3 regions of the Janthinobacterium sp. MP5059B genome follow, and region 2 is predicted to be linked to each of the others. Evidence: predicted binding sites of a transcription regulator. Region 2 holds the regulator's gene; each other region holds the start of a gene.
The links. The regulator LexA, encoded in region 2, represses DNA repair genes until DNA is damaged. The targets are predictions, from matches to a motif close to ACTGTATNNNNATACAGT.
Positions count from the first base shown of each region.

Region 1: JAB1_RS20685 (DNA topoisomerase IV subunit B) is a predicted target of LexA. The motif match lies at 2,112-2,129, and genes of this name have one in related genera.
Region 3: JAB1_RS28360 (putative DNA modification/repair radical SAM protein) is a predicted target of LexA. The motif match lies at 1,660-1,677, and genes of this name have one in related genera.

Region 1 is NZ_LRHX01000016.1:797,948-802,158, forward strand. Features, by position in the region: gene kdpA (potassium-transporting ATPase subunit KdpA) at 1-1,656, opposite strand, end outside; gene kdpF (K(+)-transporting ATPase subunit F) at 1,656-1,745, opposite strand; gene JAB1_RS20685 (DNA topoisomerase IV subunit B) at 2,208-4,205, shown strand; gene JAB1_RS20690 (molecular chaperone HscC) at 4,205-4,211, shown strand, end outside.
Region 2 is NZ_LRHX01000016.1:14,800-19,010, reverse strand. Features, by position in the region: gene JAB1_RS17200 (cystathionine gamma-synthase family protein) at 21-1,262, shown strand; gene lexA (transcriptional repressor LexA) at 1,329-1,964, opposite strand; gene rpsF (30S ribosomal protein S6) at 2,240-2,629, shown strand; gene priB (primosomal replication protein N) at 2,650-2,949, shown strand; gene rpsR (30S ribosomal protein S18) at 2,975-3,265, shown strand; gene rplI (50S ribosomal protein L9) at 3,293-3,748, shown strand; gene JAB1_RS17170 (replicative DNA helicase) at 3,884-4,211, shown strand, end outside.
Region 3 is NZ_LRHX01000023.1:172,139-176,349, reverse strand. Features, by position in the region: gene JAB1_RS28365 (UdgX family uracil-DNA binding protein) at 1-415, opposite strand, end outside; gene JAB1_RS28360 (putative DNA modification/repair radical SAM protein) at 412-1,644, opposite strand; gene JAB1_RS28355 (RHS repeat-associated core domain-containing protein) at 1,857-4,211, shown strand, end outside.

The DNA.
Region 1 (4,211 bases), 780 kb from region 2:
GCGCTGCTTGGCCGCCAGCGAACCGGCCACCGCCAGCACGGGCACGATCACGCCGAAGCGGCCGAACCACATGGCGATCGCCAGCATCACGTTGTAGAACGGCGTGTTGGCGGACAGGCCGGCAAACGCGCTGCCGTTGTTGTTGGCCGCCGACGTGAAGGCGTACAGGATTTCGGAAAAACCATGCGCGCCCGGATTGGCCACGCCAACCGTGCCCGGTTCGACCATCACGGCGATCGCCGTGCCCGTCAAGACCAGGGCTGGCGTGACCAGGATGGCCAGCGAGACCATCTTCATTTCATAGGCCTGGATTTTCTTGCCCAGATATTCGGGCGTGCGGCCTATCATCAGGCCTGCGATGAAGACGGCCAGGATGGCGAACATCAGCATGCCGTACAGGCCCGTGCCCACGCCGCCGAAAATCACTTCGCCGAACTGCATCAGCAGCAGCGGCACCATGCCGCCCAGGGGCATGTAGGAATCGTGCATGGAATTGACGGCGCCGCACGATGCGGCCGTCGTCACCGCCGCGAACAGGGTCGAGGAGCTAATGCCGAAGCGCGTTTCCTTGCCTTCCATATTGCCGCCCGATTGCAGGCTGCTGGCCTGCTGGTCCACGCCCAGGGCTTGCAGGGCGGGATTGGCTTGCTGCTCGGCGCTCATCACGCCAGCCGTCATGACGACAAAAATCAGGGTCATGGCGGCCAGCACTGCCCAGCCCTGGCGCATGTCGCCCACCATGCGGCCGAACGTGAAGCACAGGCCGGCGGGGATGATGAAGATGGCCAGCATCTGCAGGAAGTTCGACAGCACGGTGGGGTTTTCATACGGATGCGAGGAATTGGCGTTGAAGAAGCCGCCGCCATTCGTGCCCAGCAGCTTGATCGACTCCTGCGACGCGACAGGGCCCATGGCGATCGTCTGCGTCGTCGCCAGTTGCGCTTCCATCACGGGCTTGCCGGCCGCATCCAGCACGGGCTGGCCGTCGGCCGTCACTTTCGGCGTTTCATACGCCACGTGGTCGAGCAGGGTCACTTCCTTGTAGGCGGAAAAATTCTGGATCATGCCTTCGCCCATGAAGACGACGGACAGGGCCAGGGACAACGGCAGCAGGATGTACAGGGTCGAGCGCACCAGGTCGACCCAGAAATTGCCGATCGACTTGCCCGAGCGCGAGGCGAAGCCGCGTACCAGCGCGAAGATCACGGCGATGCCGGTGGCCGCCGAAAAGAAGTTCTGACAGGCCAGGCCCAGCATCTGGGTCAGGTAGCTCATGGTCTGTTCGCCGCCATAGCCCTGCCAGTTGGTATTGGCGACGAAGCTGACGGTGGTATTGAACGAGGAATCGGGGCTGACGGCGCCCAGTCCCTGCGGATTGAGTGGCAGGAAGCCCTGCAGGCGCTGCAGGCCGTAGACGAAGACGGCGCCCACGGTATTGAAGACGATCAGGGCGATGGCATAGCTTTTCCAGCCCATGGCCTTGTCGGCGGGAAGGCCGGACCAGCGGTACAGCAGGTTTTCCAGCTTTTGCAGCCAGCCCAGGCCGCGCACGGGGCCATCGCCGGCCACCCTGGCCATGTACAGGCCCAGCGGATAGCCGGCGGCCAGCAGCACGGCCAGGAAAGCCACCAGTAACAGTATCGATTGCGTCGTCATCACAGCTCCTCCGCCTTCAGCAGCGCCACCAGCAAATACACGAGCAGGCCAGCCGAGACGACGGCGCCCAGCACATAAAACGCGTTCATTTGACGCTCCCTAATTTGTCGCAGGCGACGGCAAAGCCGGCCGCCACGACGAAAAACACGGCAATCAAGCCGAGATACACGAGATCCATTCCCACCCTCATTCAGGTTTGTTTTGATAGTGAGCAGATTAGCCAAAAGGGTCTAAAAAATTCGTAAAGACTGGGGAGGCAGCTGTAAACAAGATGTAAAAACGGCGGCTTTACCGCATAAAATCCAGCACAATTGGCGCAAAACCACGCGCGCGGCGCACTGTTGTTGCCTTGGAGTAGCGCTATTGCCCGCCGATCAAGATAGAATGCGCGAGCGTCCGCACAAGGACGCCAAGCCTGCCGCACTGCCCTCCCCCAGTGACGCTGGACGGGATATACTGTATATTCATACAGTTATCGCCGCCGCTGTCATTGCGCCCGCAGTGCCCTGGCCTGGCGTTCCAACCACTGTCTTTACTTAGCTTGAACACGTATGGCCACTAAAAAACCAGCATCCGACTACAGCGAATCATCCATCCGTGTCCTGAAAGGACTGGAACCCGTCAAGCAGCGCCCGGGGATGTACACCCGCACTGAAAATCCGCTGCACATCATTCAGGAAGTGATCGACAATGCCTCCGACGAGGCGCTGGGCGGTCATTGCACGCATATCGCCGTCACGCAAAACACGGATGGCAGCATTACCGTCGAAGACAATGGCCGCGGCATTCCCGTCGGCCTGCACCCGGAAGAAGGCGTGCCAACGGTGGAAATCGTGTTTACACGGCTGCACGCGGGCGGCAAGTTCGACAAGGGTTCGGGCGGCGCCTACGCGTTCTCGGGCGGTCTGCACGGCGTCGGCGTGTCCGTCACCAATGCGCTGTCGACGCGCCTGGAAATCACCGTCTGGCGCAAGGAAAGCGACGGCAACGGCCTGCACCACATGGTGTTTGCGAATGGCGACGTGATCGAGCCCTTGAATTCCCGCCCCGCCCCGCGCGACGGCAAGAAGTCGGGCACGCGCGTCACCGCCTGGCCCGACGCAAAATATTTTGATTCGCCCAACATCTCGCAAACGGAGCTGCAACGCCTGCTGCGCTCGAAAGCCGTGCTGCTGCCGGGCGTCACCGTGACGCTCACCAACGCGAAGACGGGCGACACGCAAACCTGGCAGTACGCGGAAGGCTTGCGCGGCTACCTGACCGAAACGCTGGCGCAGGTATCGAATGGCGAAACCCTGATTCCCCTGTTCGAAGGCGCGCAATACGCGGGTCCGGACTCGGAAGGCTTTGCCGAAGGCGAAGGCGCGGCCTGGGTGGTGGCGTGGACGGAAGAAGGCGCCATCGTGCGCGAGTCGTATGTCAACCTGATCCCCACCTCGAATGGCGGCACGCACGAATCGGGCTTGCGCGACGGCCTGTTCGGCGCCGTGAAGAACTTCGTCGAAATGCACTCGCTGCTGCCGAAAGGCGTGAAGCTGCTGCCCGAAGACGTGTTCGCGCGCGCTTCCTTCGTGCTGTCGGCCAAGGTGCTGGACCCGCAATTCCAGGGCCAGATCAAGGAACGCCTGAACTCGCGCGACGCCGTGCGCCTCGTCTCGACCTTCACCAAGCCGCCGCTGGAACTGTGGCTGAACCAGCACGTCGACTACGGCAAGAAGCTGGCCGATCTCGTGATCAAGCAGGCGCAGTCGCGCCAGCGCTCGCTGCAAAAAGTGGAAAAGAAAAAATCCTCGGGCGTCGCCGTCCTTCCCGGCAAGCTGACCGACTGCGAATCGTCGGACATCGCGCGCAATGAACTGTTCCTCGTCGAGGGCGACTCGGCGGGCGGTTCGGCCAAGATGGGGCGCGACAAGGAATTCCAGGCCATCCTGCCCCTGCGCGGCAAGGTCTTGAACTCGTGGGAAACGGACCGCGACCGCCTGTTCGCGAATAACGAGATCCACGACATTGCGGTCGCCATCGGCGTCGATCCGCACAGCGTGGGCGATACGCCCGACCTGTCCGGCCTGCGCTACGGCAAGATCTGCATCCTGTCCGACGCGGACGTGGACGGCTCGCACATCCAGGTACTGCTGCTGACGCTGTTCTTCAAGCACTTCCCGGCCCTGATCAACAAGGGACACATCTGCATCGCCCGTCCGCCTTTGTACCGCGTGGATGCGCCGGCGCGCGGCAAGAAGCCGATGCAGAAAATCTATGCGCTCGACGATGGCGAACTGCTCGCCATCGAGGACAAGCTGCGCAAGGAAGGCGTGAAACAGGGCGCCTGGTCGATCTCGCGCTTCAAGGGCCTGGGCGAGATGAACGCCGAGCAGCTGTGGGAAACGACGATGAACCCGGACACGCGCCGTTTGCTGCCCGTCACGCTCGGTGAAGTCGACCACATGGCCTCGGCTTCGCGCTTCAATATGTTGATGGGCAAAGGCGAAGCCGCCGGACGCCGCGCCTGGATCGAAGAACACGGCAATGAGGCGGAGGCGGATATCTGATGATCA
Region 2 (4,211 bases):
GCTTTTTTTGCTCCGCGATCATGAACGATAAAAAAAACTACGGCTTTACCACCACCATCCTGCATAACGACCGCCGCAAGGGCATCGAGCACGGTTCCCTGCACAAGCCCGTGCATACTTCCGTTGCCTTCGGCTACGGCGATGCGCGCCAGCTCGCTTCCGTGTTCCAGGGCAAGGAGCCCGGCTTCCGCTACGGCCGCCAGGGCAATCCGACCGTCTCCGCGCTGGAAGACAAGGTCAACAAGATGGAAGACGGCGTCGCCACGCTGTGCTTCGCCACCGGCATGGGCGCCATCGGCGCCGTGGTGCAGGCGCTCTTGCGCGCCGGCGACCATGTCGTGTCGTCGGCCTTTTTGTTTGGCAACACCAACAGCCTGTGGCAAACGGTGACGGGGCAGGGCGTCGCCGTGTCGTTCGTCGACGCCACGGACGTGGCCAATGTGGCCGCCGCCATCACGCCGCAAACGCGCATCGTGTTTGTCGAAACCATCGCCAATCCGCGCACGCAGATCGCCGACCTGGCGAAGATCGGCGCGTTGTGCAAGGAACGCGGCATTTTGTACATCGTCGACAACACCATGACGACGCCCTACCTGTTCCGCCCGAAAGCCGTGGGCGCGGGTCTGGTGGTCAATGCGCTGACAAAATCCATCGGCGGCCACGGCAATGCCCTGGGCGGCAGCTTGACGGACACGGGCGTGTTCGACTGGACGCAGTATCCGAACATTTTCGACAATTACAAGAAGGCGGCGCCGGCGCAGTGGGGCATCGCGCAAATCCGCGCCAAGGCCTTGCGCGATTTCGGCGCATCCCTGGGTCCGGAGGCGGCGCACCATATCGCCGTCGGCGCGGAAACCATGGCCTTGCGCATGGACCGCACCTGCTCGAACGCCCTGGCGCTGGCCACCATGCTGGCCGCCGACCCGCGGGTAGCGGCCGTGCATTACCCGGGCCTGGCCTCGCATCCGCAGCACGCGCTGGCGACGGATTTGTTCCGCAGCTATGGCTCGCTGTTCAGCTTCGAGCTGAAGGATGGCATCGATTGCTTCGATTTCCTCAATCGTCTCAATCTTGCCATTCCAGCGAGCAATCTCGGCGACACCCGCACCCTGGTCATTCCCGTCGCCCACACGATCTTTTACGAGATGGGCGCCGAGCGCCGCGCCAGCATGGGCATCGCCGAATCCCTGATCCGCGTCTCCGTCGGTATCGAGGATGAGGCGGACTTGCTCGAGGATTTCCGTAGCGCCCTGGATGCATAAAACGCCTGGGAAATAAAAAAGGGCCGCAACAGTCATGCTGTTGCGGCCCTTTTTACATGCGGTGGTTCAATGCCAGCTGCGCATCAAGCCTACCGCCAAACCTTCCAGGGCGAATTCATCTTCCGGCGATACGGTAATGACCTTGAAGTCGGGGTTTTCCGGCAGCAATTCGATGACGGAACCCGTTTTCTTGTAGCGCTTGACGGTGACTTCGTCGCCGATGCGGGCGACGACGATCTGGCCATTCTTGGCGCTATCGACCTTCTTGACGGCCAGTAAATCGCCATCCATGATGCCGGCGTCGCGCATGGACCAGCCGCGCACCTTCAGCAGGAAGTCGGGCTTGGCAGAAAACAGGGCGGGGTCCACGTTGTAGCTCGCTTCCAGGTTTTCCTGCGCCAGGATGGGCGAGCCTGCCGCCACCCGGCCGATCAGGGGCAGCGACATCAGCAGCGCTGCCGGCAGTTTCGATGGCAGGGCTTCAGCGGCTGCGCCGATCAGGCGGATGCCGCGCGAGGTGCCGGGAGAAATCTCGATCGCGCCCTTGCGGGCCAGGGCCTGCAAATGCTCTTCGGCCGCGTTGGCCGATTTGAAACCCAGTTCATTGGCGATTTCGGCACGGGTGGGAGGAAAGCCCGTGTTTTCAATCGCGTCCTTGATCAGGTTCAGGATTTGTTCTTGTCGTGCTGTCAGCTTGATCATGAGCGGTGGGTGCATACTAAAATGCTGTCTATATGAACAGTCTGTATTTTTGTACAGTATCGCCCACTATGCAAGGGGATTTCCGTGTTTTAGGCGAATTTCGCAAGAAATACTTGTCCAGGGGCGGAAAGCACGGCGGCGCGCGGGCTTTTCGGGCGCTTGTGGAAGGAATGATTGAAACGTTTGCAAAAGGCGGTTATAATCTTCGGCTGACCTTCCCACACCCGTCTTGACGCCGGGGTGGGCGATTATCAATCCGACCTGAAGGAGTTTGCATGCGTCATTATGAAATAGTCTTTATCGTCCATCCGGACCAAAGCGAGCAAGTGCCCGCGATGATCGAACGCTACAAAGCCAGCGTAACCACCCGCGGCGGTTCGGTTCACCGCGTGGAAGATTGGGGCCGCCGTCAAATGGCTTACTCGATCCAAAAGCTGCCTAAAGCACACTACATCTGCCTGAACATCGAATGCGACAACGAGACCCTGGTCGAGTTGGAAACAGCATTCAAATTCAATGATGCCGTGTTGCGTCACCTGACCGTTAAAATGAAGAAAGCTGAAACAGCTCCTTCGCCGATGATGAAATCGGTACAACGCGAAGACGCGGCCAAAAGCCACCGCACCGAAGCACCAGCAGCCGCTCCAGCCGCAGCAGCAGCTTAATTCTTGACCAGGATCGTGCGCTGAACCAGCTACAAGTAACCGCCATCATTGCCGAGCGCGAAATATTGCGCTATACCCCGGCAGGGCTGCCGATTGTGAATGCAGTATTGCAACACAGTTCGCAGCAGATGGAAGCAGGGATTGCCCGTTTGACCGAGTTTGATGTTGCCGCGCTAGCCGCTGGCGAAATTTCAGGCAGGTTCAGTCAGGCAAGCTTGGGCGGGGTATATCAGTTCACGGGTTTCCTGGCCAGGAAGAGCCGCAACAGCAAGAGTTTGGTGTTTCACATCATTGATTTTAGTGCAGTCAATTCTGACTAGCGCATTTTAGATACAGGAGCCTGACATGGCATTCGGTAAAAAGTTCGACAAAAATAAGCTCAAGCTTAAAGAAAAACGCAAACAGCAAAACCCGTTGTTCAAACGCAAGAAGTTCTGCCGCTTCACCGCAGCTCACGTTGAGCAAGTCGACTACAAAGACGTCGACACGCTGAAAGACTTCGTCCAAGAAAACGGCAAGATCATGCCAGCACGCCTGACCGGTACCAAAGCGCACTACCAGCGCCAAGTTGACACCGCAATCAAGCGCGCTCGCTTCCTCGCGCTGCTGCCATACACCGATCTGCACCACGCTTAATCGGTCAGATATTCCTGGAGAAGAACTATGCAAATCATTCTGTTAGAAAAAGTTGTTAACGTCGGTAACCTCGGCGAAGTCGTCAAAGTCAAAGACGGTTACGCACGTAACTTCCTGATCCCGCAACGCCTGGCACGTCGTGCTACGGCAACCGCTGTGGCTGAATTCGAAGTCAAGCGCGCCGAGCTGGAAAAAGCTGCTGCCGCCAAACTGGCCGCATCGCAAGCCCAGGGCGAAAAACTGAGCGGCCTGACCGTTCAAGTTGCTCAAAAAGCTGGTGTTGATGGCCGTCTGTTCGGTTCCGTCACCAACTTCGACATCGCTGAAGCGCTGACCAAGCAAGGTTTTGCTGTTGAAAAAGCACAAATCCGCATGCCTACCGGCCCGCTGAAGATCGTTGGCGAGCACAACGTTTCGGTTGCTCTGCACACCGACGTGGTCGTGGAAGTTGTTATCGCTGTCGTACCAGACGCGAACGCGTAATCGTCTGCGGGCCTGGCCCGCAAGCGCTGCCGCACTATGAAAAGCCGGGTTCGCCCGGCTTTTTTGTGGCCTTTTTTTCGCTCAATTTCAGCCCTTTATTTTTGCCAGCACGCCGAAGCGGGTATAATTCGCGCCATGAACGCCCCCTCTGATCCGCAACTGGATTCCCTCCGTATTCCGCCGCATTCGATCGAAGCAGAACAATCCGTTATCGGTGGTCTGCTGCGCGACAATGCCGCGTATGACCGCATCGCCGACTTCATGCATGCGGAGGATTTCTATCGCTATGACCATCGCATCATCTTCGAGCAAATCGTCAAGATGGTTAACGCTTCCAAGCCAGCCGATGTCATTACTGTTTTTGAAACCCTGACCCAGCTCGGCAAGGCCGATGATGTGGGCGGACTCGCTTACCTGAACGCCATGGCGCAAAACACGCCATCGGCCGCGAACATCCGGCGCT
Region 3 (4,211 bases), on a different contig from region 2:
AGCGGGGCGCGCCCTCGCTTTCCGCCCGCTCGCGGAAGCGCACATACGCATGCATGTCGTGCTCTTCGCGGTGCACGGCCTTGGCCATGGCATGCAGGCGCGCGCCGTCCGCGTCGGCCGGCGACATCACGTCATGCTGGCCCAGCTGCCAGCGCCAGAGCACCTGGTACAGGAATGCCCAGCGGTCATGCACGTTGAAACAGGCGGCGCTTTCCAGCAATTCCACCAGGGAACGGGGCAGGCGCAGCAGTGGCGCGCTGGTATCCGTCGCATCTGGCGTCGAGGAAAACAGGTCGCCATCACCAGGCTGTGACTGCCAGGCAACGTCGGCAGGTGGCACGCCGCGCGCGATCAGTTCGCGCGCGGCCGCGCGCCACTCGTCGAACGATTGGGCCAGCCGCACCACCGTACTCATGCGGCCTGCAGCTCAGGCCACAAATTCATCTGCTGCGGCGCTTCCGCCATGGCGCGGCGCAGGTGTTCCGAGGCGGTGGTGTCGCGCGCGGGAAAGTAGTCGGCCGTGATGATGAAGGGGGCGATTTTCTTCATGCTGCAGCGCAGGCGCGACAGGTCAGCGTAGCGCACTTGCCGCAACTGGCGCAGGTCGACGATGCGCTGCGCGTTGCGCAGGCCGATGCCGGGCACGCGGGCGATCATGTGCTGCGCCGCGCGGTTCAAGTCCAGCGGAAAATGTTCGCGGTGCGCCAGCGCCCACGCCAGTTTCGGATCGATATCGAGCGCCAGGTTGCCGCCCGTGGCGGGCAGCAGTTCGCTGGCCTGGAAACCATAGCTGCGCAGTAAAAAGTCGGCCTGGTACAGCCGGTGTTCGCGCAGCATGGGCGGCGGCGCCAGCGGCACGCTTTTCGGGCTGTCGGGGATGGGACTGAACGCCGAGTAGTACACGCGCTTGAGCTTGTAGCTGCCGTACAGGGTCTCGGCCGTGGAGAGGATTTGCTGGTCGTCGCTGGCGTCGGCGCCGACGATCATTTGCGTGCTTTGCCCGGCCGGCGCGAAACGCGGCGCGCGCGGTTCTTCCGCTTTCTCATCGAGCTTGCGGCGGATGGCGCCCATGGCCAGCTTAATCGTATGCACGCTTTTTTCTGGCGCCAGCTTTTGCACGCTGTCCTGCGTCGGCAGTTCGATATTCACGCTGAGCCGGTCGGCATAGCGGCCCGCCTGCGCGATCAGGGCGGGATCGGCGTCGGGGATGGTCTTCAGATGGATATAGCCGCGGAACTGGTGCACCTCGCGCAACTCGCGCGCCACCTGCACCAGCTGCTCCATCGTATAGTCGGCCGACTGGATGATGCCGGAACTGAGGAACAGGCCGTCGATATAGTTGCGCAGGTAAAAGTCGGCCGTCAGCTTGACCACCTCGGCCACCGTAAACCGCGCGCGCGGCACGTTCGAGCTGCGACGGTTGACGCAGTACTGGCAATCGTACAGGCAGTAATTCGTCAGCAGGATCTTGAGCAGCGAGACGCAGCGCCCGTCCGGCGTATAGCTGTGGCAAATGCCCATGCCCGAGGTGGCGCCAAAGCCGTCCTTGCCGATGGAATCGCGTTTGGGCGCGCCGCTGCTGGCGCAGGACGCGTCGTACTTGGCCGCATCGGCCAGGATTTCCAGCTTGTCCGTCAATTCCATGGCTCACCCCGATATACTGTGTTTATATACAGTATATCAGGAATGTGCAGCGACATTGCCTGCAAAGGGCCGTGTCTTTTGAATATGGAAGAATGGCCTGAAAACGGTAAGGACATTACGTATAAGCAATGAAATATAGTGCTAACATGTCAATGTTAGCTGGCGTTTCATTCTTTGAGACGCTTAGCCAAAAATACCTCCGATTCACTCTCATGTTCAGCCTATTCCAGAAAAAACTCGTTTTAGTATTCCTCATCCTCTTCTTCCAGAGTCCGTTTGCACAAAGCTACACCATGCCCACGATCACCGTTACCGCCGAGCGGGAACGGCAGGCCTATGAAGACTGCGTTGCCATGAGCGGTGTATTTTGCCGCTGGCCCGGCGACATGTTCGACCTCTACAACCGTCCTTCGCGCGGTGCCGGCACGCCAGGCCCCGCCAATACCGATGCCGCGCCATCGAATGCCAATACGAATATCAATCGCTGCGGTGCCATGACGGCGCATCCGGTGGTCATTGCCACCGGCGAGAAGATCAAGCCTGAGGTGGATTTCCAGTCCTTGGGCCTGTACGGCCTGGGGCTGAAGCGAACCTATCGCAGCAAGCATGCGGTCGGCACCCTGTTCGGACCACAGTGGCTGTCCAACGTGGATGTGCCCAGGTTGAATGAACCGAATTGCGGCAATACGGGAACGGGGCGATGCATACCCCGTTCCGTGACGGTGACCGATCCCACCGGCAGCACGACCAATTATCAATTTGTCGGGGAAAACGAGTTCCCCTCCACCTTGGACCCGAAAGCCGGTTCTTACTTATACCTGTCAGGAAAATCGGCGCGCAGGGGAGAAATGGTCTACACGCCGGGAATGGGATGGGTCCTGTGGGCCAATGGCAATACGTATACCTATAATAAAGTGGGTGCCATCGTCTCCATCATGGAAGGTGCTAGCGCGCAACTCAATTTCCAGTACGGCGCCAATCCCAACCAGCTTGCCAGTGTCAGCAACAGCAGCGGCCAGCTGATCCAGTTCACCTGGGGCGGCAATGGCAAGGTGAGCCGCGTGCGTGATCCGGCGGGCAATGATTGGAATTATGAATACCATGCCAGCGGCATGCTCGCCAAGGTCACGGCGCCAGCCAGCCAGGAGGTACGCGAGTATCACTACGAGACGGCCAATCCCGTTTTGTTGACGGGGATCAGCATCAATGGGCAGCGCCATGGCCGCTATGCGTATTTCGCCGATGGCCGGGTCAGCGAGAGCGGCCTCGAGGGTGGAGAGGAGCGCGAGACGTTCGTCTATGGCGCCAATCAAACGACGGTGACCGATGCGCGTCAACAAGCGACCACCCACAAGTTTGCCCTGATCGGTGGCGAGCTGAAGCCGACATCGGTTTCCCGCGCCGGCACGGCGACGTGCGCCGCGGCGGCCGCCAGCACCGCGTATGACGCCAACGGCTACGTCGACTATACGCTGGACTGGAATGGCAACAAGACGGACTACAGCTATGACGCCGGCGGCCGCCTGCTGAGCCAGACGACGGCGGCAGGCACGGGCGCGGCGCAGACGGTCGTGCATAGCTGGAATGGGAATGAAATTGAGAAGACCGAATACCGCAATGCGGGCAACGTAGCCTACTTGCGCGTCAGCTATACCTACTACCATGCGTGGGCCCCGTCGGGAAAGCTCGAGAGCGAAACCTGGGATGATCTGAAGACCGGCAAGCAAAAGAAATTCGTGCACACGTACACGTTTTATCCGAACAGCACCATGTCGAGCTGGACAGTATCGCGCAGCCTGCCTGGTGGCGCCGCAGTCACGCGCTATGACTACGACACGCGCGGCAACCTGACTGGCATGACGAATCCGCTGGGCCACCAGCAAGCGTGGGCAGGCCATGACGGCATGGGGCGCCCATCGAGCTATACCGACAGCAATGGTGTCGCCAGTACCTATGCTTACGATGACATGGGCCGCCTACTGGCAACGACGCTCAATGGCAGCCAGACGACGCATCTTGCCTATCATGCGGGCGACCTGGTGCGTTCCATCAGTTATCCAGACGGCAGCATGACGCAGTATCAATACACTGCCGGCGGCCGGGTCGAATATGTCGGCAATGCGCTGGGGGAATTCACGCATATTGCGGTGAATGTTCCCGACAACAGCGTGCGTGTGAGTTCTGCCCTGCATCATGCGGAGGTGAGTGCTGGCGTGCCAGTCCCGGTTGCTGCCGGTGAGATGAGCGCCACGATGGAAATGGATTCCTTGGGCCGTCCGTATAGTGAGCTCGGTAATAATAGTCAGCGTCTCGACAAACGATACGATCACAATGGCAATCTCGTGAGCGTTACCGATGCGGCTGGCCGCTCGACCTCATATGCGTATGACGCCGCGAATCGTCTCGTCAAGATGACCGCGGCCGATGGCGGGGTAACCGTAAGGGGCTATGATGCCGAAGGCAGGCTGGCATCGGTGACTGATCCGCGCCCCTTGCAAACGCGTTATACCTATAATGGTTTTGGGCAGGTGACCAGCATCGTCAGTCCAGATACGGGTACCGCCACA